3 regions of the Streptomyces sp. NPDC006739 genome follow, and region 1 is predicted to be linked to each of the others. Evidence: riboswitches for the same ligand, from Rfam matches in the RefSeq annotation. Region 1 holds a riboswitch; each other region holds the start of a gene.
What was found. Region 1 has a riboswitch for cyclic di-AMP ahead of ACFYMM_RS02550 (NlpC/P60 family protein). Riboswitches for the same ligand answer to the same signal wherever they lie in the genome.
Positions count from the first base shown of each region.

Region 1 (9,519 bases):
CCGACCCAGCAGTGGGAGTGGGGTACGCAGTCGTTCGACACGGGTGCGTACGACGCCACGCAGTGGAACTCCGACGGCACCGCCGCCACCGTCGAGCCCGAGCCGGCGCCCGCTCCCGAGCCCTTCGACCAGCAGGCGACCGCGACCTTCGAACAGGTCGTGGACGACGGCGAGTCGGGCGCCACGGGCGAGATGCCCGCAGTGACGTCCCTGCTGGAAGACCAGGAAGAGACCACTCCGGGCCCCACGACACGCGCGGGTGCCCGCAACGCGGCGCGCTCCCGCCGTCGTACGCCCCCCAAGCGCTCCGCGCTGCTGACCATCGCCGTACCGTCGGCATGTGTGATGGGCGTCGCCGGGATCGCCGTCGCCTCGGTCGGCACCTTCGGCGACAACGGCAAGGACACGACGGCCACCGCCTCGGACCCCCAGTCGGTGAAACCGTCCATCGCCAACAGCAAGCTGGACGCCCAGCTCAAGACCCTGTCCGCGGGCGCCGACGACTTCGCCGACCGGGCCAGCCGCACCCAGGAACGCATCGACCTCAAGGCCCAGCAGGCGGCCGAGAAGAAGAAGGCGGCGGCCGAGGCCGCGCTCAAGGAGCGGCTGCGCCCCAAGTTCGTCCTTCCGGTCCTCCAGAAGGGGCTCAGCGCCTATTTCGGTCAGGCGGGCGTGAACTGGATGTCCGTGCACACGGGCATCGACTTCCCCGTCGCCTACGGCACGACGGTGATGGCCGCGACCGACGGCACCGTCACCACGAAGTGGAACAGCGCCTACGGCAACATGCTGATCCTGACGGCCAAGGACGGCACCCAGACCTGGTACTGCCACCTCTCCCGCTACCGCGTCCCCTCGGGTACGACCGTCAAGGCCGGCGATCCGATCGCGTACTCCGGCAACTCTGGCAACTCCACCGGGCCGCACCTGCACTTCGAGGTCCGGCCCGCGGGCGGGGCGGCCATAGACCCGCTGCCGTGGCTGCGCAGCCACGGGCTGGACCCCACATAGGTCCAGCCCCCACGGACGACTGCGGCTAAAGCTTCTCCACCGGCGCGTACCGCAGCAGCAGCCGCTTCGGCTTGTCCCCGAAGTCGATCGTCGCCTCCGCGTTCGCTCCCGTGCCATTCACGGCGACGACCGTGCCGAGCCCGAACTGGTCGTGCGTGACCCGGTCCCCGACGGCCAGCGCGACCACCGGCTTCTCCGAGGTCCGGCGGGTGGCGAAGCCCGAGGCGCCCGACGCCGAGGAGCGCGAGCGGGACGAGGAGAGCGAGGCCGCCACCCCGGAGGCCGGACCCGAGGGCACCGGGGCCGTCGCACCCGTCCGCTTCCACTCCACATGGGCCGCCGGGATCTCCTCCAGGAACCGGGAGGGCGGGTTGTACGACGGCTGCCCCCAGGCGCTGCGCATCGCCGACCTGGTCAGATACAGCCGCTCCCGCGCGCGCGTGATGCCGACGTAGGCCAGACGGCGCTCCTCCTCCAGCTCCTTGGCCTGGCCGAGGGCGCGCATGTGCGGGAAGACACCGTCCTCCATGCCGGTCAGGAAGACCACCGGGAACTCCAGGCCCTTGGCGGTGTGCAGGGTCATCAGCGTGATGACACCGTCGCCGTCCTCCTCGTCGGGAATCTGGTCGGAGTCGGCGACGAGGGCGACCCGCTCCAGGAAGTCGGAGAGTCCGCCCGCCGTCTCGCCCTCGCCGGACTCCTGCTCGAACTCCAGCGCGACGGCCGCGAGTTCCTGGAGGTTCTCGATGCGGGTCTCGTCCTGCGGGTCGGTGGAGGCCTGCAACTCCGCGAGGTAGCCGGTGCGTTCGAGGACGGCTTCCAGGACGGTCGCCGGTCCCGCGCCGGACTCGACGATCGTCCGCAGCTCGTCCATCAGCACGTTGAACCGCTTGACGGCGTTGGCCGACCGCGCGGCCATGCCGTACGCCTCGTCGACCCGCTTCAGGGCCTGCGGGAAGCTGATCTTCTCGCGCTGGGAGAGGGCGTCGATCATCGCCTCGGCGCGGTCGCCGATGCCGCGCTTGGGCACGTTGAGGATGCGGCGCAGCGGGACCGAGTCCTCGGGGTTGGACAGCACCCGGAGGTAGGCCAGGACGTCCCGGACCTCCTTGCGCTCGTAGAAGCGGACCCCGCCGACGACCTTGTAGGGCAGGCCGACGCGGATGAAGACCTCTTCGAAGACGCGGGACTGGGCGTTCGTACGGTAGAAGACGGCGACGTCGCCCGCCTTCGCCTCGCCCGCGTCCGTGAGGCGGTCTATCTCGTCGGCGACGAACTGGGCCTCGTCGTGCTCGGTGTCGGCGACGTACCCGGTGATGCGGGCGCCCGCGCCCGCGTTGGTCCACAGGTTCTTCGGGCGGCGCGACTCGTTGCGCTCGATGACCGCGTTGGCGGCGGAGAGGATGGTCTGGGTGGAGCGGTAGTTCTGCTCCAGCAGGATCGTCGTCGCGTCCGGGTAGTCCTCCTCGAACTGGAGGATGTTGCGGATCGTGGCGCCGCGGAAGGCGTAGATCGACTGGTCTGCGTCACCCACCACGCACAGCTCGGCGGGCGACAGGCCGTCCGGGCCCGACGGTACGTCCACCGGGTGTTCGGCGGTGCCGACCAGCTCGCGTACCAGGGCGTACTGGGCGTGGTTGGTGTCCTGGTACTCGTCGACCAGGACGTGCCGGAAGCGTCGGCGGTAGTGCTCGGCGACGTCGGGGAAGGCGCGCAGCAGGTTGACCGTCGTCATGATCAGGTCGTCGAAGTCGAGGGCGTTGGCCTCACGGAGACGGGACTGGTACATGGCGTAGGCCTGCGCGAGGGTCTTCTCGAAGCCGTCGGTGGCTTGCGCGGCGAAGTCCTCCTCGTCGATCAGCTCGTTCTTCAGGTTGGAGATCTTGGCGCTGAAGGACTTCGGCGGGAAGCGCTTGGGGTCGAGTTCCAGGTCCCGGCAGACCAGGGCCATCAGGCGCTTGCTGTCGGCCGCGTCGTAGATCGAGAAGGACGACGTGAAGCCGAGCCTCTTGCTCTCCCGGCGCAGGATGCGCACGCACGCGCTGTGGAAGGTCATCACCCACATCGCGTTCGCGCGCGGGCCGACGAGGTGCTCGACGCGCTCCTTCATCTCGCCCGCGGCCTTGTTGGTGAAGGTGATCGCGAGGACCTGGCCCGGGTGCACCTGCCGCTCGGCGAGCAGATGGGCGATGCGGTGGGTGAGCACCCGGGTCTTGCCGGAGCCGGCGCCGGCCACGATGAGCAGCGGGGATCCGGCGTGCACGACGGCGGCGCGCTGGTTCTCGTTCAGCCCCTCCAGCAGGGCGGCCGCGTCGAGGGCCGGGCGCGGGGCGCCGTCCCGGTAGTAGGCGTCCCGGTCCGGCGGCGCGTCGAACCGGCCACCGAACAGATCGTCCGGAAGCGATTCCGGAGCGTGGTCGTCCTCGGGTGGCGGGGGCTCCTCCTCGTGGCCGCGGGGGGCCTGGAGGTCGGCCAGGAAGCTGTCGTCAAAGAGGCTGCTCATCGCTCTCCGAGTCTAGGGCGCCGCACCGACAACCGACGGCCGCCCCGGGAACTTGGCCGGACCCCGCAGCTCCCACACTGTGGAACCGCACCGTCACCGAGACGCGATTTTGCCCTTGGGTCACGAATACGTATCGGACATATCTCGCACCAGCCTTCACATCAGTCACACGAGTTGGCTACCGTTCCGTCGGGCCGCACGACCGTCCTCCGGCGAACCTCGCCGGGCCGCGCGGCCTCCGCCGAGTCCGGCGTGCCCCCAGTGCGGCGCCCGGAGCCGGGGACCCACACCGACCTTGGGGTGAATCGGCGCAACTCCCTTCGGGGACGCGGCCGTAGGGCAACCCTTCCGAACCACCCGCCCGAACCCGACAGCTAACTCGGTAGGCGGATCATGGAAGGAGTCGCCTCCCTTGGCGTCGCACCGCAAGCGCCCCGCCGGTCCGCGTGCAGCAGGCATACGCACGCCCGCCCTGGCCACCGCCGCCCTGACCTCCGTGGCCATGTTCTCCCAGACGGCGAGCGCCACGCCGTCCGCCGACGGGAACAAGCCGAGCCTGGAGGAGGTGGAGAAGAAGGTCGACGACCTCTACCGCCAGGCGGAGTCGGCGACCGAGAAGTACGACGCGGCCAAGGAGAAGACCGGCAGGCAGCGCAGGCGCGTCGACACCCTCCTCGACGACGTGGCCCGCCGCACGGACAGGCTCAACAAGGCGCGCGAGGAGCTGGGCTCGTACGCCGCCGCGCAGTACCGGACCGGGGCCACCACCCCCGGCACGGCAACCTTCCTGCTCGCGGACAGCCCGCAGGACTACTTCGACCAGAGCCAGCTGATGAGCCGGCTCACCTCACGGGAGAAGGGCGCGGTCGACGACTACGTCACCCAGCAGTCCGCGACCATGGTCAAGCGCCAGGAGGCCGCCGACAGCCTGCGGACGCTGACCCGGTCGCAGAGTGACCTGCAGACCGCCAAGGCCACCGTCCAGAACAAGCTCGCCTCCGCGCGCGAACTGCTGTCCGAGCTGACGGCCCGGGAGAAGGCGCGGCTGGCGGCGATCGAGAAGCAGAAGCAGCAGGAGGCGGCGCGCCAGGCGGCCGAGCTGGCGAAGCGGCAGGCGGCCGAGCGGACGTCCGGCCAGGACAGCGGCGCGTCCACGTCGGCAGGCACGTCCACGTCGACGGGCACGTCCACATCGACGGGCACGTCCACATCGAACGGCACGTCCCCGTCCTCGAACACCACCCAGGCCGACAAGGCCCTCGCCTTCGCCCGCGCGCAGATCGGCAAGCCGTACGTGTGGGGCGCCACCGGCCCCGGGTCCTACGACTGCTCCGGCCTGACCCAGGCCGCCTGGAAGGCCGCCGGCGTCAGCCTCCCGCGCACCACCTACGACCAGGTGAACGCGGGCACCACCGTCTCCCTCGCCGACGCGCGGCCCGGTGATCTGATCTTCTTCTACGACGACATCAGCCACGTCGGCCTCTACATCGGCAACGGCATGATGATCCACGCCCCGAAGCCCGGCGCCTACGTCCGCGAGGAGTCGGTCTACTACGGCGGCGAATCGATCATCCACAGCGTGGTGCGACCGGCCTGAGCCGCTGGGCAGGGCCTAGCATCGGCGCAGGTACGGGACCTCGGAGCTGCGCGAGTGGTGGGCTCGACGGCCGCCCGCGGCCGGGGCCGCCGTCATGGCGACCGGTGTCCTGTCGGTGGCGCTGCTGCTGACCGGCGACGAGGTGTGGTCCCCGGATCGCACTCGCGTCGGCGTGCGCCGCGTGGCCGGGACTGGCCGCGGACTTCGTCGTACGGCTGCTGGGCGACCGGCGGCGGTGGCTGGCGGAGGCCCGGACGCCGGGCGCGCTCACCGCCGTGGCCGCCACCACGGTGCTCGGCACGCGGATCGCGGCGCCGGACCGGGCGCTCGCCGGCATGGCGCTGCTCGCACTGGCGGCGGCCCTGTGGCCGCCGCTGCTGCTCCTCGTCGTACGGCACTGGCGGCGGCGCATGTCCGGAGCGGTGTTCCTGGTCTGTGTGGCCGCCCAGGGGCTGGCCGTGCCGGCCGCCGCGCTGGCCGCGGCCGAGGCGACGGCCTGACTCGCGCACACGGCGCTGGTGCTGTTCTGGGCGGGCCTGGCGCTCTACGGTCTCGCGCTGCCCCGCTTCGATCCCCGGCAGGTGGCCGAGGGGGCCGGCGACCACTGGATCGCGGGCGGTGCGCTCGCGATCTCGGCGCTGGCCGACGCGCAACTGGTCTCCGCCGGCAGCACGCGCCTGTATCTGTGGAACGGGGACGACCGGGGTGTCCTGCGCGCCGTGACGGTCGCGCTGCTCGCCCCCGGGCCGGCCGGGTACGCCCTGCTACTGGTCGCCGAGGTGGTGTGGCGGCGGCCCGGCTACGACATGCGGCGCTGGTCGACGGCCTTCCCGATGGGGATGACGGCGGCGGCGACGCTGTCCGTCGCCGCCGCCTCCAGGATCCCGCTGCTCGAGGGGCCGGGCCGGGTGCTGACGTGGTTGGCGGTGGCGGTCTGGCCGGCGGTCGCCGCCGGTGCGGCGACGGGGCTCAGGTCCACAGCACGGCGATGAAGACGTTCGCCATGGTGAGGCCGCCGACCAGCGCGAACTGGCTCTTGTCCACCGTCTCCTCGTCGCGCTTGACGTAGACGAGCCCCAGGATCACGATCAGCAGGGCCAGCTTCACGCCGATCTTGATCGTGTTGACGTGGTGGTGGTCGGCCTGGTTGAGGCCGACCAGGGCGACGCCGGTGACCAGCATGGTCAGCGCGCCGTGCAGCATGCCGGGGACGAAGCGGGCCGTGCCCCGGCCCATCGCCTTCATCTGGGTGAGGAAGCCGCCGAGCAGCGCGGCGATGCCGATGATGTGCAGGCCGACGAAGAGATGGATGAGTACGTCCATGAGGCCGGAGCCTAATCAGACACCCCGGGGCCACCTCTCACCGGGGCCCTCGGCCGGGCCCGGCAGCGGCGGGGGCGGGGCGGCCGCGGGGGCAGCGGCGGGGCGCACCGAGGCGCGCATATATGCGCCCATAGCAGCGGACGGTCCCCGCCCGCCCCGGAAACCCGCGCATCGGTCACCACGCTGCGTGAAGCAAACGACTCGCGGGCGGCACGTCGGTCACGTTCGGTCATCCGACGTCCCGTGGAGACAGTTCCGCACAATGCGTTACCAGGTCGTCACAGACCGGTTTAGCGTCCTCCCCCAGGTGACCGGCTTCCCACCGCCGCCCGGGCCAGGGGCGGCTGCCGGTCACCTCCGCCGAGAAAGCCCGGTGGTGGCCCGTTCCCCCTGTGCGGGCCGCCGCCGGGTGCGTGAACCCCTCGGTCGTACGAGGCGTACGGAAGGACGTGACGGTCCAGGTGGCAGCGCACCGCAAGCCCCGACAGCGCTCGCTCGGCGGAACCACGGCCCGCACGGCCGTCACCATCGCCCTGGCGGGCGCGGCCACCGCGACCGGCTTCGACGGGACGGGGCACGCCGACCCTGAACTGACACCGGCGCAGGTGAAGGCCAAGGTGGACAAGCTGTACCAGGAGGCGGAGGCCGCCACCGAGAAGTACGACGGGGCGAAGGAGGAGGCGGACACGGCACGGCGGCGGCTGAGGACCCTGCAGGACGAGGCGGCCCGCGAGCAGGACAAGCTCGACTCGGCGCGGGACGCGCTGGGTTCGGTGGCGGCCGCGCAGTACCGCAGCGGGGACATCGCCCCGGCCTGGCAGCTGGCCCTGTCCAGCGATCCGGACCAGTACCTGGACGGGGCCGCGCTGGCCGAGCGGGTCGGGGGCCGGCAGGCCGGGGCCGTGGCCCGGGTCCGCCGACAACTGCGGGAGATCGAGCAGCTGCGCGGTGCCGCCCATGTCGAACTGGTATCGCTCCGGGCCCGGCAGGCGGAGCTGAGACGGCACAAGAAGACGATCACCGGGAAGCTGGACGAGGCACGACGGCTGCTGTCCCGGCTCTCACCGCGGGAGCGGACGCGGGTGACGGCCGACGGCGGCACGGCCGGCCGCGCCTCGCGGCCGGCCCCGGACGGGCGCGACGCCCCGGCCGCGGCCGACTCCGTCCCGGCTTCCGACTCCCGGGTGGCCGCGGCCCTCGCCTACGCCTACCAGAAGCTCGGCAGCCCCTATGTGTGGGGCGCGACAGGGCCCGACGCCTTCGACTGCTCCGGCCTGGCGCAGGCCGCCTACCGCGCCGCCGGAGTCTTGCTGCCGCGCACCACCTACGCCCAGATCAACGCGGGCCGACGGGTCTCACGCTCCGAACTCCTCCCCGGTGACCTGGTGTTCTTCTACTCGGGCATCAGCCATGTCGGCATCTATGTGGGCAACGGCCAGATGATCCACGCCCCGAACCCGTCAGCGCCCGTACGTCTGGCCCCGGTCGACGAGATGCCGTTCGCCGGGGCGACCCGGGTGGTCTGAGGCGGACCGGCCCACGCTGGGGGTCACACCAGCCGCCGGGCCGTCGCCCAACGGGTCAGCTCGTGGCGGTTGGACAGCTGGAGTTTGCGCAGGACCGCCGAGACGTGGGACTCGACCGTCTTCACCGAGATGAACAGTTGCTTGGCGATCTCCTTGTACGCGTAACCGCGGGCGATGAGCCGCAGCACCTCGCGCTCGCGCTGGGTGAGGCGGTCGAGGTCCTCGTCGACCGGCGGGGCGTCGGTGGAGGCGAAGGCGTCGAGGACGAACCCGGCCAGGCGCGGGGAGAACACGGCGTCGCCGTCCTGGACCCGGAAGATGGAGTCGACGAGGTCGGTGCCGGTGATCGTCTTGGTCACATAGCCCCGCGCGCCGCCCCGGATCACCCCGATGACGTCCTCGGCCGCGTCCGAGACGGACAGCGCGAGGAAGCGCACGGGCCGCTCGGCGTCGGCCATCAACGCGGCGCAGCGGCGCAGCACTTCGACCCCGCCGCCGCCCGGCAGGTGGACGTCGAGGAGGACCACCTCGGGGCGGGTCGCGGTGATGACCGTGACCGCCTGGTCGACGTCGGCGGCCTCGCCGACCACCTCGACCCCCGTCTCGGCGGTCTGTCCGATCTCGGCCTGGACACCCGTACGGAACATACGGTGGTCGTCGACGAGCACCACGCGCACGTGCCTGCTCCCCACGCCGTCCACGGTTCCCTCCGCCGCCCCCGTCGTGCCGTTCGCCTCGGTCGCGTCGCTCATGACGTCTTCTCCGCCCTCTCCATCTCCAGCTCGACCTCGGTGCCGCCGCCCGGCACCGCCCGCAGCCGCGCCGTACCGCCGTGGCGCTCCATGCGGCCGATGATCGATTCTCTGACGCCCATACGGTCGGCGGGTATCGAGTCGAGGTCGAAGCCCGGGCCTCGGTCGCGGACGGATACGAAGACCGCCGTCCCCTCGACTTCGGCATAGACCTGCACGGCACCGCCCTCGCCACCGTACTTGGCGGCGTTGACCATCGCCTCGCGCGCGGCCTGCATCTGGGCGCCGATCCGCTCGTCGATCGGGCAGTCCCCGACCACCACCACCTCGATGGGCACGCCGTGCTTGTCCTCCACCTCGGCGGCGCTGCGCCGCACCGCGTCGGCGACCGTGGCCGGCTCGTCCGCGTCGTCCTTGCCGGTCCCCTCGGGCTTGTAGAGCCAGGTCCGCAGGTCGCGCTCCTGGGCGCGGGCGAGGCGGCGCACCTCGCCCGCGTTCTCCGCGTTGCGCTGGATCAGGGTGAGGGTGTGCAGCACGGAGTCGTGGACGTGGGCGGCGACCTCGGCCCGCTCCTGGGCGCGGATGCGCATCAGCCGCTCCTCGGAGAGGTCCTGGGTCATGCGCACGAGGTAGGGGCCGGCGAGGAGGGTGATGCCGACGAGGACAGCGAGGGCCGCCTGCAGGACCGAGCCGAGGTGGGCGGCCGAACCTTGCATGACGAAGATGCCGGAGACGCCCGCCGTGACGAGCAGCACCCCGACGCCCGCGCGCAGCAGTGTCAGTGTGCGGCGGCGGCTGCCGACCTCG
Region 1 is NZ_JBIAGM010000001.1:549,971-559,489, forward strand. It holds gene ACFYMM_RS02540 (M23 family metallopeptidase) at 1-1,011, shown strand, start outside; gene pcrA (DNA helicase PcrA) at 1,037-3,514, opposite strand; cyclic di-AMP (ydaO/yuaA leader) riboswitch at 3,744-3,919, shown strand; gene ACFYMM_RS02550 (NlpC/P60 family protein) at 3,927-5,111, shown strand; partial or broken gene ACFYMM_RS02555 (tellurite resistance/C4-dicarboxylate transporter family protein) at 5,158-6,103, shown strand; gene ACFYMM_RS02560 (hypothetical protein) at 6,081-6,434, opposite strand; gene ACFYMM_RS02565 (NlpC/P60 family protein) at 6,896-7,960, shown strand; gene ACFYMM_RS02570 (LuxR C-terminal-related transcriptional regulator) at 7,984-8,712, opposite strand; gene ACFYMM_RS02575 (PspC domain-containing protein) at 8,709-9,519, opposite strand, start outside.

Region 2 (9,519 bases), on a different contig from region 1:
TCACTTCAGTCCGTTCCGCGGGCCCCACGCCGGCCGGCCGCCGACGGCGCCGGGCTACGGATACCCGCAGCCCGCCTCGCCGTACACGGCGGCGACCGTGCCGAGCACACCGCAACCCCCCTACGGCGCGCCTCCGATGCCCTACACCCCGCCGCCCGGGCCGCCCGCCCCCGCACCTTTGCAGCGCCCCGCGCCCGCCCGTATCGACCAGGTGCGTGCCGAACTCGACGAGCTGAGCGACTACCTGCGCAAGCACCCCGGGCAGCAGGGCGGCGGCCTCGAGGGCGGAAGGTGACCGTGGCGGCGGGACGGGTCGTCGCCGGCCGCTATGAACTGTCCACGCTCATCGGGCAGGGCGGCATGGGACAGGTGTGGACGGCGTACGACGGACGGCTCGACCGGCGCGTGGCGGTGAAGCTGCTGCGCCCCGACAAGGTGGCCGGGCAGGAGGCCGAGGAGCTGCGCCGGCGGTTCGTGCGCGAGTGCCGGGTGACCGCGCAGGTCGACCACCCCGGGCTGGTCACGGTGCACGACGCGGGCAGCGAGGGCGAGGAGCTGTTCCTCGTCATGCAGTACGTCGACGGCGCGGACCTCTCCGACCACCTCGCCGAGAACGATCCGTACCCGTGGCAGTGGGCGGTCGCGGTGGCCGCGCAACTGTGCGCCGTGCTGAGCGCCGTGCACGCCGTGCCGATCGTGCACCGCGACCTCAAGCCCCGCAATGTGATGGTGAAGCAGGACGGCACGGTCACCGTCCTCGACCTCGGCGTGGCGTCGGTCATGGACACGGACACCACCCGCCTCACCCACACCGGCTCCCCGATCGGCTCGCCCGCCTACATGGCGCCCGAGCAGGCGATGGGCGGCGCGGTGGGCCCGTACACCGACCTGTACGCGCTCGGGGTCCTGCTGCACGAGCTGCTCAGCGGCGACGTGCCCTTCGCCGGTTCGACGGCGCTCGGGGTGCTGCACCGGCACCTGTACGAGCCGCCGCTGCCGGTGCGCCGGATCCGTGCCGAGGTCCCGGAGGCGCTGGAGGCGCTGGTGCTGCGGCTGCTCGCCAAGGACCCGCAGCACCGACCGGCCTCCGCGCAGGAGGTGTACGAGCATCTGGCCCCGCTCCTGCCCGGGCGCGGCACACCCACCGGGGCGCCGCTGGACCCCATGCGCCCCTTCCTGCGCCCGCACGCCCCTTGGCCGGACCGCGCGCGGACGCCCGCTCCCCAGCCCGCGCCCCTCGCCCCGGCCCCCGAGAAGCCCGATGTCGCCGCGGCCGTCGACGAGGTCAAGCGCCTGCTCGGCGAGGGCCGTATCACCCAGGCCGTCGACATCCTCGGCGCGATCCTGCCCGCGGCGGCGGAGCAGCACGGTGAGCACTCCCCGGTCGTGCGCACCCTGCGCAAGCAGTACGCGGCGACCCTGATGGACGACGGCCAGTACCGGCGCGCGCTGCCCGAACTGCGCCGGCTGGCCGACGAACGCGCCGCCGAGGCCGGCCAGGCCGACCCGCAGTCCCTGCGCTTCCGTCTCGACGCCGCCCAGTGCCTGGAGCAGCTCGGCGAACCGGCGGCGGCGCTCGCCGAGTACCGCGCGCTGCTGCCGTACTACGAGAACCAGTACGTCTCCGGCGATCCCGGGCTCGCCCACGACGTGCGCCGGCGCGTCGGCCATCTGCTGCTCGCCCTCGGCGACCGCCCCGCCGCCCACGACACACTCGCCCGGCTGCTGCTGGACGTGGAGCGACTGCAGGGCCCCGGACACCCGCTGGCGGCGGAGATCCGGCGCACTCTGCAGTGGCTCGGACAGGTGCGCTGACCCCGCGCCGGTCCGGGGAGCCGGGGCGGTGCCCGAAGCGCGCGCGAATCGTTGGTCGAATGGGTTGGCCAGAGCTTGCCCACTGCCTACCATCGATCACCGCAAGACTTTGTGCACCGTCGCACAATCTCCTCGGGAGGTTTCCTTGCACCGCCGCCGTCGCACCGCGCTCGTCCTCTCCGCCGCGATCGCCGCCGCGGCCCCGCTCCTGACCGCCTGCGGCAACGGCGCGCACCCCGGTGCGGCGGCCGTCGTCGGCGGTCAGCGGATCTCCGTCGCCCAGTTGCAGAACCGGGTGGACGAGGTGCGCCAGGCGCAGCGGGCGGCCGTCCCGGACAAGGCGCAGTACCAGCAGGTGCTCACCTCCACCAGCACCCTGACCCGCGACACCCTGCACAACATGGTCCTCGATCAGGTGCTGCACCGCGCCGCGCAGGACGCGGGCGTCAGTGTCAGCCGCAAGGAGACCCAGCAGTTGCGCGCCCGCCTGGAGCAGCAGGCCGGCGGTGCGGGCGGGCTGGAGACGGCCTGGCTGCAGAAGTACGGCATCGCGCCCCAGCGCCTCGACGACAACCTGCGCATCCAGCTCGAGGCGCAGAAGCTCGCCGCGCGACTGGGCACCGACACGAGCCAGCCCGCCTTCTGGAAGGCGCTGTCCACCGCGTCCCAGGAACTGCACGTCGACCTCAACCCTCGCTACGGCGCCTGGGACGTGCAGAAGAGCAGCCGGGTCGACGCGAAGACGCCATGGGTACGGGAGGTCACGGCGACGGGGACGCAGCAGCAGCCGGCGTAGCCGCGCGACTGCGGTGCCTGGCGGGCACGGTAGTCGGTCATACGATCACATCGTCGTCCTCGCCCTGTGGACAACCCGCGAGGTCGCCGGCGGGTGTGCGTTACGTTCGATGCGTGAACACCACCAGCCTCGAAGGTGCCCGGCAACCGGGCCCGGACCCGGCCGGCCCCGGCCGGGTCGTCCTGCTCACCACCAGCCACCGGGTCGCACCCGGCCTGCTGTCCTGGCCCGCCTGGCAGGCGCTGCACGCGGCCGACCGGGTGCTGTGCGCGGACGGCGCGCATCCGCAGCTGCCCTATCTGCGCGAGGCGGGCATAGCGGTGGACGAGTCGGCGCCGACCGCCGAGGAAGTGGTCGACGCCTGCGCCGGCGGACGCACCGTGGTGGTCGTGGCCACCGGCGAGGGCGAGCCCGCGCTCACCGACGGTCTGGCCCGCCTGGCCGGCTCGGGCCGCGTACGGATGCCGGAGCTGGAGCTGCTGCCCGCCTCCTACGACCTGCCCGGCGCCCGCCTCCTCGACCTCGTCCAGGTCATGGACCGCATCCGCGTCGAGTGCCCCTGGTCGTCCCGGCAGACCCACGAGGGCCTGGCGAAGTACGGCATCGAGGAGGCGTACGAACTCGTCGAGGCGATCGAGGCCGGCGACCGTGAGGAGCTGCGGGAGGAACTGGGGGACGTGCTCCTGCAGGTCGTCTTCCACTCCCGCATAGCCGAGGAGGATCCCGAGACCCCCTTCTCCATCGACGACGTGGCCGGCGGCATAGTCGCCAAGCTCGTCCACCGCCACCCGCACGTCTTCGGCGACGAGACGGCCGAGACCCCCGAGGAGGTCAAGGAGCACTGGCTGCGCACCAAGGACGAGGAGAAGCGGCGCACCTCGGTGACCGAGGGCATCCCGCTGGGCCAGCCCGGCCTCGCCCTCGCCGCGAAACTCGCCTCCCGCGCCCGCACGGCCCGGCTGGACGTCCCGCTGCCGAAGGGAGAAGGCGTCGGATACGAACTGCTGGCCCTGGCGGCCCGGGCCGAGGCGGACGGCGTGGACCCCGAGACGGCCCTGAGAGCGGCGGCCCGCGCCTACCGTGACGCGGTGCGGGCGGCGGAGGAGGCGAGAGGTTAGCGGAGGAGGCGAGAGGTCAGCACCGTCGGCTCCCGGCCGCGGGGTGACCACCCGCCGGTGGTCCCGGGTGCGAGCGGCGGTCGCCGACGCGCCGCCCACCCACCGGCCGCACAGGTAGCGGTTGTTCGTATCGGCCACCGGGGAACCGCGCACCGACGGCGGCACGGTCGTCGGCGTGGTGAGCGGTCACGGTCCCGTCTCCACGGGTCCGGCCGCCGCAGGCCACCGGCCCCGGCTCGCCGCGGCCCGAAGCCGGATACCGTCGACGGGTGACCAACCAGCCCCAACCCCCGACCGCGCAGGACATCCCCGGACCCGCGGCCCCCTCCCTCTTCAGCTGGGAGTTCGCCACCGATCCCTACCCCGCCTACGCCTGGCTGCGCGAGCACGCCCCGGTGCACCGGACGCGGCTGCCCAGTGGGGTCGAGGCCTGGCTGGTCACCCGGTACGCCGACGCCAAGCAGGCGCTCGCCGACTCCCGGCTGAGCAAGAACCCGGCGCATCACGACGAGCCCGCGCACGCCAAGGGCAAGACCGGGATCCCGGGCGAGCGCAAGGCCGAGCTGATGACACATCTGCTCAACATCGACCCGCCGGACCACACCCGACTGCGCCGGCTGGTCAGCAAGGCGTTCACCCCCCGCCGGGTCGCCGAGTTCGCGCCCCGGGTGCAGGAGCTGACCGACCACCTCATCGACCAGTTCGCCGCGCGGGGGTCCGCCGACCTCATCCACGAGTTCGCCTTCCCGCTGCCCATCTACGCCATCTGCGACCTGCTCGGCGTCCCGCGCGAGGACCAGGACGACTTCCGTGACTGGGCGGGCATGATGCTGCGCCACACGAAGGCCGGTCAGGCGGGCGGGCCGCGCGGCGGGGTCGCGCGGTCGGTCAAGAAGATGCGCGGCTATCTCGCCGAGCTGATCCACCGCAAGCGCGAGTCACTGCCCGCCACGCCAGCCCCCGGCGAGGACCTGATCTCCGGTCTCATCCGCGCCTCCGACCACGGTGAGCACCTCACCGAGAACGAGGCCGCGGCGATGGCCTTCATCCTGCTGTTCGCCGGGTTCGAGACGACCGTCAACCTCATCGGCAACGGCACCTACGCGCTCCTTCGCCACCCCGGTCAGCGCCGCCGCCTCCAGGCGTCCCTCGCCCGGGGCGAACGGGACCTGCTGGAGACCGGCATCGAGGAACTGCTGCGCTACGACGGCCCGGTGGAGATCGCGACCTGGCGGTTCGCGACCCGGCCGCTCACCCTCGGGGGGCAGGACATCGCGTCCGGGGACCCCGTCCTCGTCGTGCTCGCGGCCGCCGACCGGGACCCGGAGCGGTTCGCCGACCCGGACGCCCTGGACCTCGCCCGCCGGGACAACCAGCATCTCGGGTACGGCCACGGCATCCACTACTGCCTCGGCGCCCCGCTCGCCCGGCTGGAGGGACAGACCGCGCTGGCAACTCTCCTCACCCGGCTGCCCGATCTCCAACTGGCGGAAGATCCTGCCGAATTGCGCTGGCGGGGAGGGCTCATCATGCGCGGGCTGCGCACCCTTCCCGTGGAGTTCGGCCCGGTCCGCTAGCGCCCGCGCCGCACTGACGTGAGGGAAGTTCAACTCTGTGATCTTCACGTGATCTGCGCGGCATTAACTTGTGACAAGTGATCGTCTGCCGATACGTTCACCCATCAGCGCGGCGGTGTCGACAGTACCCGCCGCGCGGGTCACCGCTGTCGCACGAAAGGCTTCCGCATGCTCTCCGGGAACGGTCGTCACCGTCGCCCCCGTCAGGCTCCGGCCCTCCTCGTCGCGGCCGGGGTGACCGGATCCGCCATCGCCATCCCGCTCCTCGGCGCCGCCTCCGCGAACGCGGCCGACGGCACCACATGGGACAAGGTGGCCCAGTGCGAGAGCGGCGGTTCCTGGAGCGCGGACACCGGAAACGGATACTACGGAGGCCTCCAGATCACCCAGGACAACTGGGACAAGTACGGCGGTCTCGACTACGCGTCCACGCCCGACCAGGCCAGCCGTTCGCAGCAGATCTCGGTCGCCGAGAAGATCCTCGCCGACCAGGGCACCACCCCGTGGGCCACCTGCGCCCTGCTCTCCGGTCTCACCTCCAACTCCGGCTCGGTCGCAGTGGACACCGGCGTCACGGGATCCGGCGGCTCGTCCGGCTCCTCGGGCTCCTCCGACTCCTCGGGCCTGTCCGACTCGTCCTCTTCCTCCGATTCCTCGTCGGGCAAGTCGTCCGGTTCCTCGTCGTCCGCCACTCCGACGCCGAGTGCGAAGGCGAGCACGGGCAAGGGGGAGAGCGCGGGCAAGGGGGCCGCAAGTGGCACCTCCGACACCCCCACCGGCAGCACGAAGTCGGACAAGTCCGCATCTTCCGGATCCGGAAGTTCGCAGGGAACCGACAGCTCGCCCACGGTCGCCCCCGAGGCCGACGACTCGGACAATCCACAGCAGACCGTCGGTTCCTGGGCGCTGGTCGACACCGGGGCGCTCAGCAGCGGCGGCCGTCACCGTGGCGACAGTGCCGACGAGGTCACGGACAAAAGCGTGACAAACGGTCAAAGCTCCAACGCCTCGGGCCGTCACGCCTCCCGCGCCGACGGGACCTACACCGTCCGCGACGGCGACTCGCTCGCCTCCATCGCCGACTCCCTCGGCCTCGACGGCGGATGGCGCGCGCTCTACGCGGCCAACAAGGCGGCCATCGGTACCGACCCGAACAACATCGCTCCCGGTCAGACCCTGGAAGTCGGTACGGAAACGGCCCAAAAGTAGGCGGAGTTGACGCCCCACTTCATGCCGATTGTCCGGTTTGGTGAAAGTGTGGGATGAGTCTCAGAAGCCCTGATCGTCTTTGAAATTCGCCGGATCACCTGTCTACGGTCATGACCGCTCGTCACCACGAGCCCCGGCTGTCGCAACGCCGAATCCTGCCAGCGGCCGCCCGGGAACAGTCGTCGCGTCAAGCGCCGTAGGCAGGAGCGGGGGACCCAAGGTAAGTGCCGGGTCCGGTGGTTGAGGCCCTTCGGGGCCCACGACCGGAACCGGCTAGGGGTGGAGCCACGCCTCCCAGGGAGGTGTGGCCGGGCAACTCAACCGGCCCGAACCCGACAGCTCACCTCGCAGGCGTCGGTGAGGGGATCCACCATGCTGTTTTCCGGCAAGGGCAAGCACCGTCGTCCGTCCAAGGCCACTCGCGTCATCGCACTCGCCGGTGTCACCGGCGCCGCCGTCGCCGCCCCGCTGATGGCGGCCGGCAACGCCTCCGCCGCCACCGCCTCCGAGTGGGACACCGTCGCCCAGTGCGAGTCCGGCGGCAACTGGTCCATCAACACCGGGAACGGCTACTACGGCGGTCTGCAGTTCTCCGCCTCCACCTGGGCCGCGTACGGCGGCACGCAGTACGCCGCGCAGGCCAACCAGGCCAGCAAGGCCCAGCAGATATCCGTCGCCGAGAAGGTCCTCGCCGCCCAGGGCAAGGGTGCCTGGCCGGTCTGCGGCACGGGTCTGTCCGGCGCCGCCTACAACGGTGCCGGCGCGGCCGGTTCGTCGAACTCCGGTTCGTCGAACTCCAGCGCGTCGAAGAGCGCCACCACCACCCGCTCCACCGAGCAGCAGGCCGCCAACCGCTCCAGCGAGCGTCCCGCCGCCACCAAGACCGTCACCACCCCGACCGGCAAGAAGGTCAAGAAGGGCGACGGCGAGTACAAGGTCGTCAAGGGTGACACCCTCAGCTCCATCGCCGAGAAGCACAAGGTCGCCGGTGGCTGGGAGAAGCTGTTCCAGCTGAACAAGGACATCGTCCAGGACGCGAACCTCATCTACCCCGGCCAGCAGCTGCACCTGAAGTAACCGACGGCCGCCCCCGAGGCGATACGCGGCCGACAGCCGAACCACAGCGTCCTCACCTCCGCCGCCCCCCAACGGTGGAGAGCGCGTGAGGGCCGCCCCTCCCGTCCCCACGGGCCCCCGCCCCGGTGCGTTCCCCCCCGTACGCACCGGGGCGGGGTTTTTTCTTCGCCCGCCCGCCATCCGCTCTTCTTCGCCGACCCCCTTTGTTCCGGACGTGAACAATAGGTACCGTCTCCTTGTCCACGGGGCGGTCGGTCGGTGGCCGATGCCCCCGGGACGGTTAGGCTCTAGTCGCAAGGCACCGCCGCAAGGCAGACAGCCCCGCACCAACAGCGTCACATCCAAGAAGGAGATGCTCGTGCCGTCCATCGACGTCGTCGTAGCCCGGGAAATCCTGGACTCCCGAGGCAACCCCACGGTCGAGGTCGAGGTCGGCCTCGACGACGGCAGCACGGGTCGTGCCGCCGTCCCGTCCGGCGCCTCCACCGGTGCCTTCGAGGCCATCGAGCTGCGCGACGGTGACCCGAACCGCTACCAGGGCAAGGGTGTCGAGAAGGCCGTCCTCGCCGTCATCGAGCAGATCGGCCCGGAGCTGGTCGGCTACGACGCCACCGAGCAGCGCCTGATCGACCAGGCCATGTTCGACCTGGACGCCACCGACAACAAGGGCTCGCTCGGCGCCAACGCCATCCTCGGCGTCTCCCTCGCCGTCGCCCACGCCGCCTCCGAGGCCAGCGACCTCCCCCTCTTCCGCTACCTGGGCGGCCCGAACGCGCACCTGCTGCCGGTGCCGATGATGAACATCCTGAACGGCGGCTCGCACGCCGACTCCAACGTGGACATCCAGGAGTTCATGATCGCCCCGATCGGCGCGGAGTCCTTCTCCGAGGCCCTGCGCTGGGGTGCCGAGGTCTACCACACCCTGAAGAAGGTCCTGAAGGGCAAGGGCCTGTCCACCGGTCTCGGTGACGAGGGCGGCTTCGCCCCGAACCTGGAGTCCAACCGCGCCGCCCTGGACCTCATCCTGGAGGCCGTCAAGCAGGCCGGTTACGTTCCCGGCGAGCAGATCGCGCTGGCCCTCGACGTCGCCGCGTCCGAGTTCTACAAGGACGGCAGGTACGAGTTCGAGGGCAAGTCCCGCTCGGCCGCCGAGATGACCGAGTACTACGAGGAGCTGGTCGCGGACTACCCGCTGGTCTCCATCGAGGACCCGCTGTTCGAGGACGACTGGGCCGGCTGGAAGGTCATCACCGACAAGCTCGGCGACAAGGTCCAGATCGTCGGCGACGACCTGTTCGTCACCAACCCCGAGCGCCTGGCCCGCGGCATCGAGGAGGGCACCGCCAACGCCCTGCTCGTCAAGGTGAACCAGATCGGCTCGCTGACCGAGACCCTGGACGCCGTCGAGATGGCCCAGCGCAACGGCTTCAAGTGCATGATGTCGCACCGCTCCGGCGAGACCGAGGACGTCACCATCGCCGACCTCGCCGTCGCGGTGAACTGCGGTCAGATCAAGACCGGCGCCCCGGCCCGCTCGGACCGCGTCGCCAAGTACAACCAGCTGCTGCGCATCGAGGAGATCCTCGACGACGCGGCGGTGTACGCGGGCCGCAGCGCCTTCCCGCGCTTCAAGGGCTGACCCAAACCGGGTTCAACCCGGAGTAAGCCTTAGCCAGTCGTACGTACGTCCCCGTACTCGGTCCCGTACCGTGTCCGGGGACGTACGCACGTGTGCAGCACGAAGCACGGGCGCGCAGCACAGGCACAGAGCAGAGCACAGGCACAGAGCACAGGCACAGAGCACTGCCGAGAAGCGGCGGCTTGGGGAGGCGGAGAGCCAGATGGCCGTGAAGGACCGGGACCGTTTCTCCACCGCGACCAGACTGCGGCTGCTCGGCGAGCAGACCGCGGCCCGTGTCTACCGCTC
Region 2 is NZ_JBIAGM010000017.1:133,566-143,084, forward strand. It holds gene ACFYMM_RS30155 (hypothetical protein) at 1-295, shown strand, start outside; gene ACFYMM_RS30160 (protein kinase) at 334-1,815, shown strand; gene ACFYMM_RS30165 (SurA N-terminal domain-containing protein) at 1,961-2,611, shown strand; gene ACFYMM_RS30170 (nucleoside triphosphate pyrophosphohydrolase) at 2,725-3,729, shown strand; gene ACFYMM_RS30175 (cytochrome P450) at 3,999-5,306, shown strand; gene ACFYMM_RS30180 (transglycosylase family protein) at 5,475-6,515, shown strand; cyclic di-AMP (ydaO/yuaA leader) riboswitch at 6,698-6,884, shown strand; gene ACFYMM_RS30185 (transglycosylase family protein) at 6,888-7,592, shown strand; gene eno (phosphopyruvate hydratase) at 7,945-9,231, shown strand; gene ACFYMM_RS30195 (septum formation initiator family protein) at 9,434-9,519, shown strand, end outside.
Region 2: it holds a riboswitch for cyclic di-AMP, as region 1 does, so the genes downstream of both, ACFYMM_RS30185 (transglycosylase family protein) here and ACFYMM_RS02550 (NlpC/P60 family protein) in region 1, are expected to answer to the same signal.

Region 3 (9,519 bases), on a different contig from region 1:
TGCTCAGGGCGACCGCCGGCCGCTGCGGACCCGGCGGCGACCCCACCCTGCTGATCCACGCCGGCATCGCCGCCCTCATGCTCGGCGACCACACCCACGCGGCCACCGCCACCCTGCGCGCCGCCGCCTCCGCCCGCGCCCACGGCACCCCCGTCACCGCCGCGCAGGCCCTGGAGTTCCGCGCCTACGCCGACTTCTGGACCGGCCGCACCCATGCCGCCGAGGCCGCCGCCCGTGACGCGCTGGAGCAGGCGTACGCCACCGGACAGGACAACGGCGCCTGCCATCTGCGCGCCGCCCTCGCCATGTTCGCCGCGGTCACCGGCGACGAACACGCCTGCCGGGACCACGCCCGGGCGGCCCGCGCCCACGCCCTCGCGCACGGCCTCGGTCTGCCCGCCGCGCTCGCCCAGTGGGCGCTCGCCTTCCTGGACCTGGACGCCGGACGCTTTCCCGCGGCGGCGGCCCGGCTGCGCGCCCTGGCCTGTTCCGGCCCCGGCCACGGCCACCGGGCCATCCGGCACCTGGCCACCCCGCACTACGTCGAGGCGGCCGTCCGCACCGGCGACACCCGCGCGGCCCGCGCCGCCCTCGCCGACTACCACCGCTGGGCCGACGCCGTCCGCAGCCCCGACGACCTCGCTCTCAGCGCCCGCTGCCGGGCCCTGCTCGCACCCGGCGCCGAGGCCGTCGAGCACTACCGCACCGCGCTCGACCTGCACGCCCGGGGCACCCGTGACTTCGAACGCGCCCGCACCGAGCTGCTGTTCGCGAGTGCCCTGCGCCGGCTGCGCAGCCGTACCGAGGCCCGCGACCGGCTGCACAGCGCGCTGGAGGCCTTCGAGTCCTTCGGCGCCCCGCAGTGCGCGGCCCGGGCCCGGGCCGAACTGCGCGCCCTGGGCGCCCCGGCCGCCGCTCCCTCCGGCGCGGATCCGGCCGCTCTGCTGACCGCCCAGCAGCTGACGGTCGCCCGGATGGCGGCCGAGGGTGCCACCAACCGGGAGATAGCCGACCGCCTCGCCCTCAGCCCCCGCACCATCGACCACCATCTGCGCGGCGTCTTCGCCCGGCTGGGCATCCGCTCGCGCATCGAACTCGTACGCCTGCTCGCGGAGCGGGACTGAGGGTGCGTGGGAGGACCTGGGAGGGGCCGAGAGGACCTGAGGGCCCGGGACTCAGGGCGCCTCGCGCTCCCGGAACGCCTCCGCCTGCCATGTCCCGGCAAGGCGCGGCGCCAGCCAACCCGCCGCCGCCCTGCGGAAGTCGGCGGGCGGCAGCGCCCCGGCCCCCTCGGGCAGCGCGCCGAGCAGCGGGGCCGCGGCGACCTCGGGCAGATCGGCGACGTTGCACCGGGAGGCCAGGTCGGGGGAGCCGGGCCAGCTGCCGATCACCACCCCGAGCAGCTCCACGCCCCGGCCGCGCAGTTCGCGGGCCGTCAGCTCGGTGGTGTTCAGTGTGCCCAGCCCGGCCGAGGCGACCAGCAGTACCGGCGCGCCCAGCAGTCCGGCCGCGTCCGCGAGGGTGCCGCCCGCCGCGTCGAAGCGCACCAGCAGCCCGCCCGCGCCCTCGACCAGCACCAGATCGTGCTCGGCCGCCAGCTTGGCGGCGGCCTCCGCCACCTGCCGAGGACGCACCGGCTCCATGCCCGCCCGCCGCGCCGCCGTACCGGGCGCCAGCGGCTCGGGGTACCTGGCCAGTTCGGCCGTCGTCACCGGCCCGGCGAGCCGCGCCACCTCGTCGGCGTCCCCGCGCTCGTCGGGCCGTACGCCCGTCTGCGCGGCCTTCAGCACGGCCACCGACCTCCCGGCCGCCACCGCGGCGGCGGCGACCGCGGCGGTCGTCACCGTCTTGCCGACCTCCGTGCCCGTTCCCGTGATCACCAGTACCGGCATCTCATCCCTCCCGTGCCGCCGCGCACACCGCGCGCGCGATCCGTGCCACGTCCGCGTCCGAGGTGACGTACGGCGGCATCGTGTAGACCAGGTCGCGGAACGGCCGCAGCCACACGCCCTCCCGCACGGCCGCCCGGGTGGCCGCCGCCATGTCCACCTCGTGGTCGAGCTGGACGACCCCGATGGCGCCGAGCACCCGTACGTCCCGCACTCCCGGCATCTCCGCGGCCGCCGCCAGCCCGTCCCGCAGGCCCCTCTCGACGCGCCGGACCTCCGCGAGCCAGTCCTGGCCGAGGAGCAGCCCGATCGAGGCGCAGGCCACGGCCGCGGCCAGCGGGTTGCCCATGAAGGTGGGGCCGTGGGCCAGCACCGGCACCTCGCCCCGCGAGATGCCCTCGGCCACGCGCGGCGTGCACAGCGTCGCCGCCAGCGTCAGGTAACCGCCGGTCAGGGCCTTGCCCACGCACATCACGTCCGGCACCACGGCCGCGTGGTCCGCCGCGAACAGCGCGCCCGTGCGCCCGAAGCCGGTCGCGATCTCGTCGAACACCAGCAGCACGTCGTGCGCGTCGCACGCCTCGCGCAGCACCCGCAGATACTCGGGGGAGTGGAACCGCATCCCGCCCGCGCCCTGCACCACCGGCTCCACGATCACCGCGGCCAGGTCGTCGGCGTGCTCCTCGATCGCCGAGCGCAACCGCTCCGCGTACGCCTCCTCGTACCCGGCCGGCGGCGCGTCCACGAACACCTGGCGGGGCAGCACACCGCTCCACAGCTCGTGCATCCCGCCCTCGGGGTCGCACACGGACATGGGCTGCCAGGTGTCGCCGTGGTAGCCGCCCCGCCAGGTCAGCAGACGACGCTTGGTGCCCCGCCCCAGCGAACGCCAGTACTGCAGGCACATCTTCACCGCGACCTCGACCGACACCGAGCCGGAGTCGGCGAGGAAGACGTGCTCGAGACCTTCGGGCGACATGTCGACAAGGAGCTTCGTCAGCCGCACGGCGGGCTCGTGGGTGAGCCCGCCGAACATCACGTGGCTCATCCGCGCCAGCTGCCCGCGCGCCGCCTCGTTGAGCACGGGGTGGTTGTAGCCGTGGATCGCCGACCACCACGACGACATGCCGTCGACCAGCTCGCCCGCCCCGCCGGCCAGCCGCAGCCGCACCCCGCTCGCCGATTCCACGACGAGCGGCTCCTGCCGGCCGGGCATCGGGCCGTAGGGATGCCAGACGTGCTGCCGGTCCAGCGCCAGCAGCACGTCGACGGGCAGGTCAGGCATTGGGCGCGAGGTCCGTCCCGGCGCCGCGCCGGCGCACCGCGACCAGATCCGTACGGGGCTCGCCCGCCGGTGCGGCCTGCGCGGAACCGCACACACCGCCGCCCTCGTGGGAGCCGCAGCCGCCCGCCGCCCGGTGCTCCGGCAGGGTCACCTCGTCGGCGCCCTCCACCTCGAACCCGGCGTCCGCGATCATCTCCAGGTCGGCCTTGCCCGCCTGGCCCTCACTGGTCAGGTAGTCCCCGAGGAAGATCGAGTTGGCCAGGTGCAGGGCGAGGGGCTGCAGGGTGCGCAGATGGACCTCGCGGCCGCCCGCGATGCGGACCTCCACGTCCGGGCAGACGAACCGGACCATCGCCAGGATCCGCAGACAGCGCTGTGGGCTGAGGTGCCACTCCGCGGCGAGCGGGGTGCCCTCCATCGGGATCAGGAAGTTCACCGGCACCGAGTCCGGGTCCAGCTCGCGCAGCGAGAAGACGACGTCGACCAGGTCCTCGTCGCTCTCGCCCATGCCCGCGATCAGGCCGGAGCAGGGCGACAGACCCGCCGCGTGCGCCTTCTGCACCGTGTCCACCCGATCGGCGTACGTGTGCGTGGTCGTGATGTCCGCGTACGTCCCCTCGGACGTGTTGAGGTTGTGGTTGTACGCGTCCGCGCCCGCCTCGCGCAGCCGCTCGGCCTGGCCGTCGGAGAGCAGCCCGAGACAGGCACACACCTCGACGCCCTCGTTGCCCTCCTTGATGGCCTTGATGGTCTCGGAGACCCGGGCCACGTCCCGGTCCGTCGGACCGCGCCCGCTGGCCACCAGGCACACCCGCTTGGCGCCTCCGGCCAGGCCCGCGGCGGCGGCCTGGGTGGCCTCGTCGGGCTTGATCCAGGTGTACTTGAGGATGTCGGCCGTGGAGCCGAGCCGCTGGGAGCAGTACGAGCAGTCCTCCGGGCACAGGCCCGACTTGAGGTTGATCAGGTAGTTCAGTTTCACGCGCCGGCCGAACCAGTGCCGGCGCACCTTGCCGGCCGCGGCCACCACATCGAGCACGTCGTCGTCGGAGGTGGCCAGTACGGCGAGTGCTTCCTCGCGGGTCGGCAGCTCGCGCCGAAGCCCCTTGTCCACCAGCGTGTTCAGCAGGTCCATGAGGCCCGATCCTGTCCTACGCGAGCGCTCCGGGCCAAGGAGAGTTTGCACAACAGAGACGGTTCGACGTGTGGGTATTGCCACACAGTGGGTGGCCGTCCGTCCGGTTAGTGTCTGTCCGCTACCTACAAAGCCCCGGAGGACCCATGGCGTTCGGCTGGATCGACGACCAGGCGGAGCAGCGCCGCCGCGCCGGACTGGTGCGGACCCTCAGGCCCCGGGCGGCCCGCTCGCCGCTCCTGGACCTCGCGAGCAACGACTACCTGGGCCTGGCCCGCCATCCCGAGGTCGCCGAGGGCGCGGCCGCCGCCGCCCGCACCTGGGGCGGCGGCTCCACCGGCTCCCGCCTGGTCACCGGCACCACCGAGCTGCACACGGAGCTGGAGCGCGAGCTGGCCGACTTCTGCGGCTTCGAGGCGGCCCTGGTCTTCTCCTCCGGCTACGCCGCCAACCTCGCCGCGGTGACCACGCTGGGCCCGCACGGCTCGCTCATCGTCTCCGACGCGGGCAACCACGCCTCGCTCATCGACGGCTGCCGGCTCGCCCGGGGCGCCACCCAGGTGGTCGGCCACGCCGACCCGGACGGGGTGCGCAAGGTGCTGGGCACCCACGAGGGACCCGCGGTCGTCGTCTCCGACACGGTGTTCTCGGTCGACGGAGACGCGGCGCCCCTGGCCGAGCTGGCCCGGGCGTGCCGGGAACACGGCGCGGGGCTGGTCGTGGACGACGCGCACGGGCTCGGCGTGCTGGGCGACGGCGGCCGGGGAGCCCCGTACGCGGCCGGACTCGCCGGGGACGGGGACGTCGTCGTCACCGCCACGCTGTCCAAGTCGCTGGGCAGCCAGGGCGGTGTGGTGCTCGGCCCCGCCCGGGTCGTCGACCACCTGGTCAACGCGGCCCGGACGTTCATCTTCGACACCGGTCTGGCCCCGGCGGCGGCGGGCGCGGCGCTGGCGGCGCTCAGGCTGCTGCGCCGTGAGCCGGAGCGGGCGGCGCGGGCCCGCGCGGTGGCCGCGGAACTGCACGCGCGCCTGACCGCCGCGGGTCTGGAGGCGGTGCGTCCGGACGCCGCGGTGGTCTCCGTGCGGGCACCGTCCCCGGAGGGGGCCGTGCGCTGGGCGGCCGACTGCCGTACGGCAGGCCTGGCCGTGGGCTGCTTCCGTCCTCCTTCCGTGCCCGACGGCATCTCACGGCTGCGGCTGACCGCCCGCGCGGACCTCTCCGGGGCCGAGATCGAACGCGCTGTACGTGTGATCGGCGAGACGCGACCATGAGTCGGCGTGACACGGCCGTGCGTCGCCCGGGCGGGAACCGGTCAGTACCCGGTCATCGGAGTGCGGCGACGAAGTCCGCCCAGCTCCCGGGGGAGAAGAGCAGCGCGGGTCCGGCCGGGTCCTTGGAGTCGCGCACGGCGAGCAGCCCGGTCAGCGGACCGGAGTGCGGCCGGGCCGTCTCCACGCAGTTGTTCGCTCCCGTGCTGTAGCTGCTGCGCAGCCAGCGCACGTCGTGCAGATCGGTACTGGAAGGTACGTTCCGAGGCATTGCGGTCATGGTGCCTCCTTACGCGCCGTCACCTATCCCGGCGATGTGATCCAACGTGTCCTCGGGTGAAAGGGCCAGGGCCTGAAGAGCGTTGAAGGCCTCCGAGTAGGCCTGGAGGTCTTCTTTCCGTTCGAGGTAGAGGCTACTCGTCAACTGGTCTAGAACAACCACGTCCAGATCAGAAGTGCTCGGAAATGAGAAAATAACGAAAGGGCCGGTGAGGCCGATGTGTGCCCCGGCGGCGAACGGCAGGACCTGGAGCCTGACCTGGGGCAGCCGCGCCGCCTCCATCAGCCGCTCCAGCTGCCGCGCCATCACCTCGGGACCGCCGACCTCGCGCCGCAGCACGGCCTCGTCCAGTACGGCGTCCAGAACCAGCGGAGGATCCCGGCGCAGCACGTCCTGCCTGGCCAGACGCACCTCGACGAGCGCGTCGAGCCCCTCCTCGTCCAGCGCGTCCACGGCCGCCCGGGTCACCGCGCGGGCGTACTCGGGCGTCTGCAGCAGCCCCGGGACGACCGAGGTCTCCAGCGTGCGCATCCCGCCGGCCTGCGACTCCAGGCTGATGAAGTCCCGGTAGGTGGGCGGCAGCACCCCCCGGTAGGCGTGCCACCAGTGATGCCGGCCGCGTCTGTCCTCCGAACCCGCCAACACCAGCAGCAACTCGCGCAGTTGGCCGTCGCGGACCCCGTAGGCGTCCAGGAGTAACCGCACATCGGCCGGTTTCACGCCACTGGCGCCGGTCTCGATACGGCTGACCTTCGACTGGTGCCAGCCCACCAGACGGGCCGCCTCACCGCTGGTGAGACCCGCGCCGGTGCGCAGCGCGCGCAGTTCCGCGCCCAGTTTCCGGCGGCGCACCGCGGGACCGTTCTGCATGGGGCCAACTCCTTACTCGCCATTACTCCTTACGGGCCGCCCGAATACCGTCTGCCGTCGCAGAGTTCACCGCTTCGAGCGACAGATATATGCATATCTCGGTGGATCGCTCGTCGTGACCGTCCGCTGATGGCAGTCTGGCGGCGAAGCACCAGTCCGGGACCGTACTCGAACCATCCGCTGCTTGTGGACTGCGGTCCCGCGGGAAAGGGACGACGTCGCCATGGCAGACCATCTGGAAGCATCCGTCACCCTGCCGAGCGATCCCGCCTCGGTCTCCGCGGCCCGTTCGTACGTGGTGGGCACGCTCGCCGAATGGGGCCTGCCCTCGGACACGGAAGCGGCCGACACCGTACGGCTCATCGTCTCGGAGCTCGTCACCAACGCCGTCCAGCACACCTTCGGCCAGTCGCCCACCTTCACGGTGGACATCGCCCTCCACCGCGACGAACAGCTGCGCATCGGGGTGACGGACAGTCACCCGCGCTTCCCGAAGAGACTTCCCGCCGCGGTGCAGCAGGACAACGGGCGCGGCATGGTCATCATCCGCTGGCTCACCGCGGAGTGCGGCGGCCGGATGCGGGTCCGGCCGACCCGTGAAGGGGGCAAGACCGTCTCCATCGAACTGCCCTGGACCGTCCGCGCCCACCCGGTGACGACGGCGGGGCAGCAGGAGCCGTAGGGCCTTGCCGGGCCCTGGCTCCGCCGCCCCTTGCTCATCGGGCCCGTGACGGCCCGTCCGGGTCAGTTCACCCGGCCGTACCAGACGCTGCTGGTCCAGATCTTCTGCAGCCGCACCACGTCCCCGGTCCTCGGGGCGTGCCAGATCTTTCCCTTCCCGGCGTAGATGCCGACGTGGTAGACGCTGGACCCCGAGTGGAAGAACACCAGATCCCCGGCCTGGCGGTTGCCGGCCGAGATGTGGCGGGTCTTGTTGTACTGCTGGGCGGCCGTCCGGGGCAGGGTCTTGCCCGCCTTCTTGAACGAGTACAGCGTCAGCCCGGAGCAGTCGAACCTGCGGGGCCCGGTGGCGCCCCACGCGTACGGGGATCCCTTCTTGGACGCCGCGATCTGCAGCGCCTTGGTGGCCACGGTCGCGGCCGAGGCGTCGGTGGCGACACCCGGGACCACGACCGAGCCGCCGACGGCGGCGATGGCGAAGGCCGAGGCCGTACCGGCCCGGACCATCAGCGACGGGACACGATTGAGCGCAGTCATGCGCAACCCTTCGTCAGCCGCCTGTGAAGGATGACCTGTCGGATTCGGGCTGGCGAAGTTGCCCGGCCGCGTTGCCACGGCTTCACCCCAAGGACCGCTCGGAACGAACAGATGGACTGGTGAACGTCCGTTCCGGCGACCCGTCTTGCCTGGGTCCTCCACTCCTGCCGATCCACTCCTGTCGACCGGTCATCCGGGCGGCGGCAGGATTCGGCGTCCGCACGGACCGCCCCGCCGCTGTGGCGGGGGCTTGTCGTCAGACAGGGATCTTCACCCACAGCTGTACGAAAATCCCAACGCAACCGGGGATTTGTGGTGTTACTCACCACTCGCCCAATTGGGTGGACAGCACTGGGTGCGAGCCCCTGACGGGACGGCAGCGCAGCCTCTGACCAGGGCAGATGTCGCTTCCCGCGGTTTTCGTACGGGCCTCTTCGCAACATCGGAACACCGGAAAAAGGATGCGCGGCTAGTCCGAACAGGGGTACGTCTTTTGGGTCGTTTCAGTTCAGTGGCGCGGGTGCAAGCGTCAACCGGCGCCGTCCGGGGGCACGGTGACGCGCGCGGTACGGCGCTCGCCGTCCAGCACCCGCAGCGCCCGCGCCAAGGTGGCCGCGTGCAACTCCGCCTCGCCCCGCCGGTGCATCAGGGCGAGCGCGTCGCGCAGCTCGGCCGCCTTGCGCACCAGCGCCTGGGCGGCCCGCAGACCGCTGTAGGTGTCGCCGTGCTGAGCTGGGTTGATCCGGCCCAGCAGGTCGACCGCCTCAAGGTAACGGTCGATCAACTCACCCTCGGCCCGGGTCAGCGCGGGCAGCGGCGGCAGTTCCGGTGGCAGCATCTGCGGCTCACCTCGCGTCCGGGGTGCCGGGCGGGATCCTGTGGCTGGGGACGATCCCATCCACCACCCCGTACTCCAACGCGCCAGGCGCGTCCAGCACGAGATCCCGCTCAAGATCCTCCCGCACCTGCTCCGGGGTGCGCCCGGTGTGCCGGACGAGCATCTCCTCCAGCAGTGCGCGGACCCGCACCATTTCCTCCGCCTGCAGGACCAGATCGCTGGGCTGGCCCCGCACCGGCTCGTCCAGCGAGGGCTGCTGGACGACCACGCGGGCGCCCGGCAGCACCTGCCGCCTGCCCGGTGTGCCGGCCGCGAGCAGCACCGCGGCCGAGGAGACGGCCTGCCCCAGGCAGAGGGTGTCCACGTCGCAGGTGACGTACCGCATCGTGTCGTAGATCGCCGTCATCGCGCTGAACGAGCCGCCCGGGGAGTTGATGTACAGCGCGACGGGCCGGTCCGGATCCGCGTGTTCGAGGTACATCAGCTGTGCCATCACGTCGTTCGCCGAGATGTCGTCGATGGGCGTGCCGAGGAAGACGATGCGCTCCTGGAGCAGCTTGGCGTACGGGTCGAGCGTGCGCTGTCCCTGGCTCGTGCGCTCGGTGAACTCGGGCAGGACGTAGCGGGCGGACGGCCGGGTGAACGGTGCGGGCATGGCATACCCCTCCTCGGGCGGAGCCTCCTACGGCTCAGCGTCTGTACAAAATGTACAGTACGTACGTGACGTTATGATGGG
Region 3 is NZ_JBIAGM010000020.1:17,665-27,183, reverse strand. It holds gene ACFYMM_RS32050 (LuxR C-terminal-related transcriptional regulator) at 1-1,124, shown strand, start outside; gene bioD (dethiobiotin synthase) at 1,176-1,892, opposite strand; gene ACFYMM_RS32040 (adenosylmethionine--8-amino-7-oxononanoate transaminase) at 1,894-3,174, opposite strand; gene bioB (biotin synthase BioB) at 3,167-4,306, opposite strand; gene ACFYMM_RS32030 (8-amino-7-oxononanoate synthase) at 4,453-5,580, shown strand; gene ACFYMM_RS32025 (DUF397 domain-containing protein) at 5,633-5,857, opposite strand; gene ACFYMM_RS32020 (helix-turn-helix domain-containing protein) at 5,867-6,727, opposite strand; gene ACFYMM_RS32015 (ATP-binding protein) at 6,951-7,409, shown strand; gene ACFYMM_RS32010 (C40 family peptidase) at 7,472-7,945, opposite strand; cyclic di-AMP (ydaO/yuaA leader) riboswitch at 7,949-8,171, opposite strand; gene ACFYMM_RS32005 (hypothetical protein) at 8,475-8,783, opposite strand; gene ACFYMM_RS32000 (ATP-dependent Clp protease proteolytic subunit) at 8,791-9,438, opposite strand.
Region 3: it holds a riboswitch for cyclic di-AMP, as region 1 does, so the genes downstream of both, ACFYMM_RS32010 (C40 family peptidase) here and ACFYMM_RS02550 (NlpC/P60 family protein) in region 1, are expected to answer to the same signal.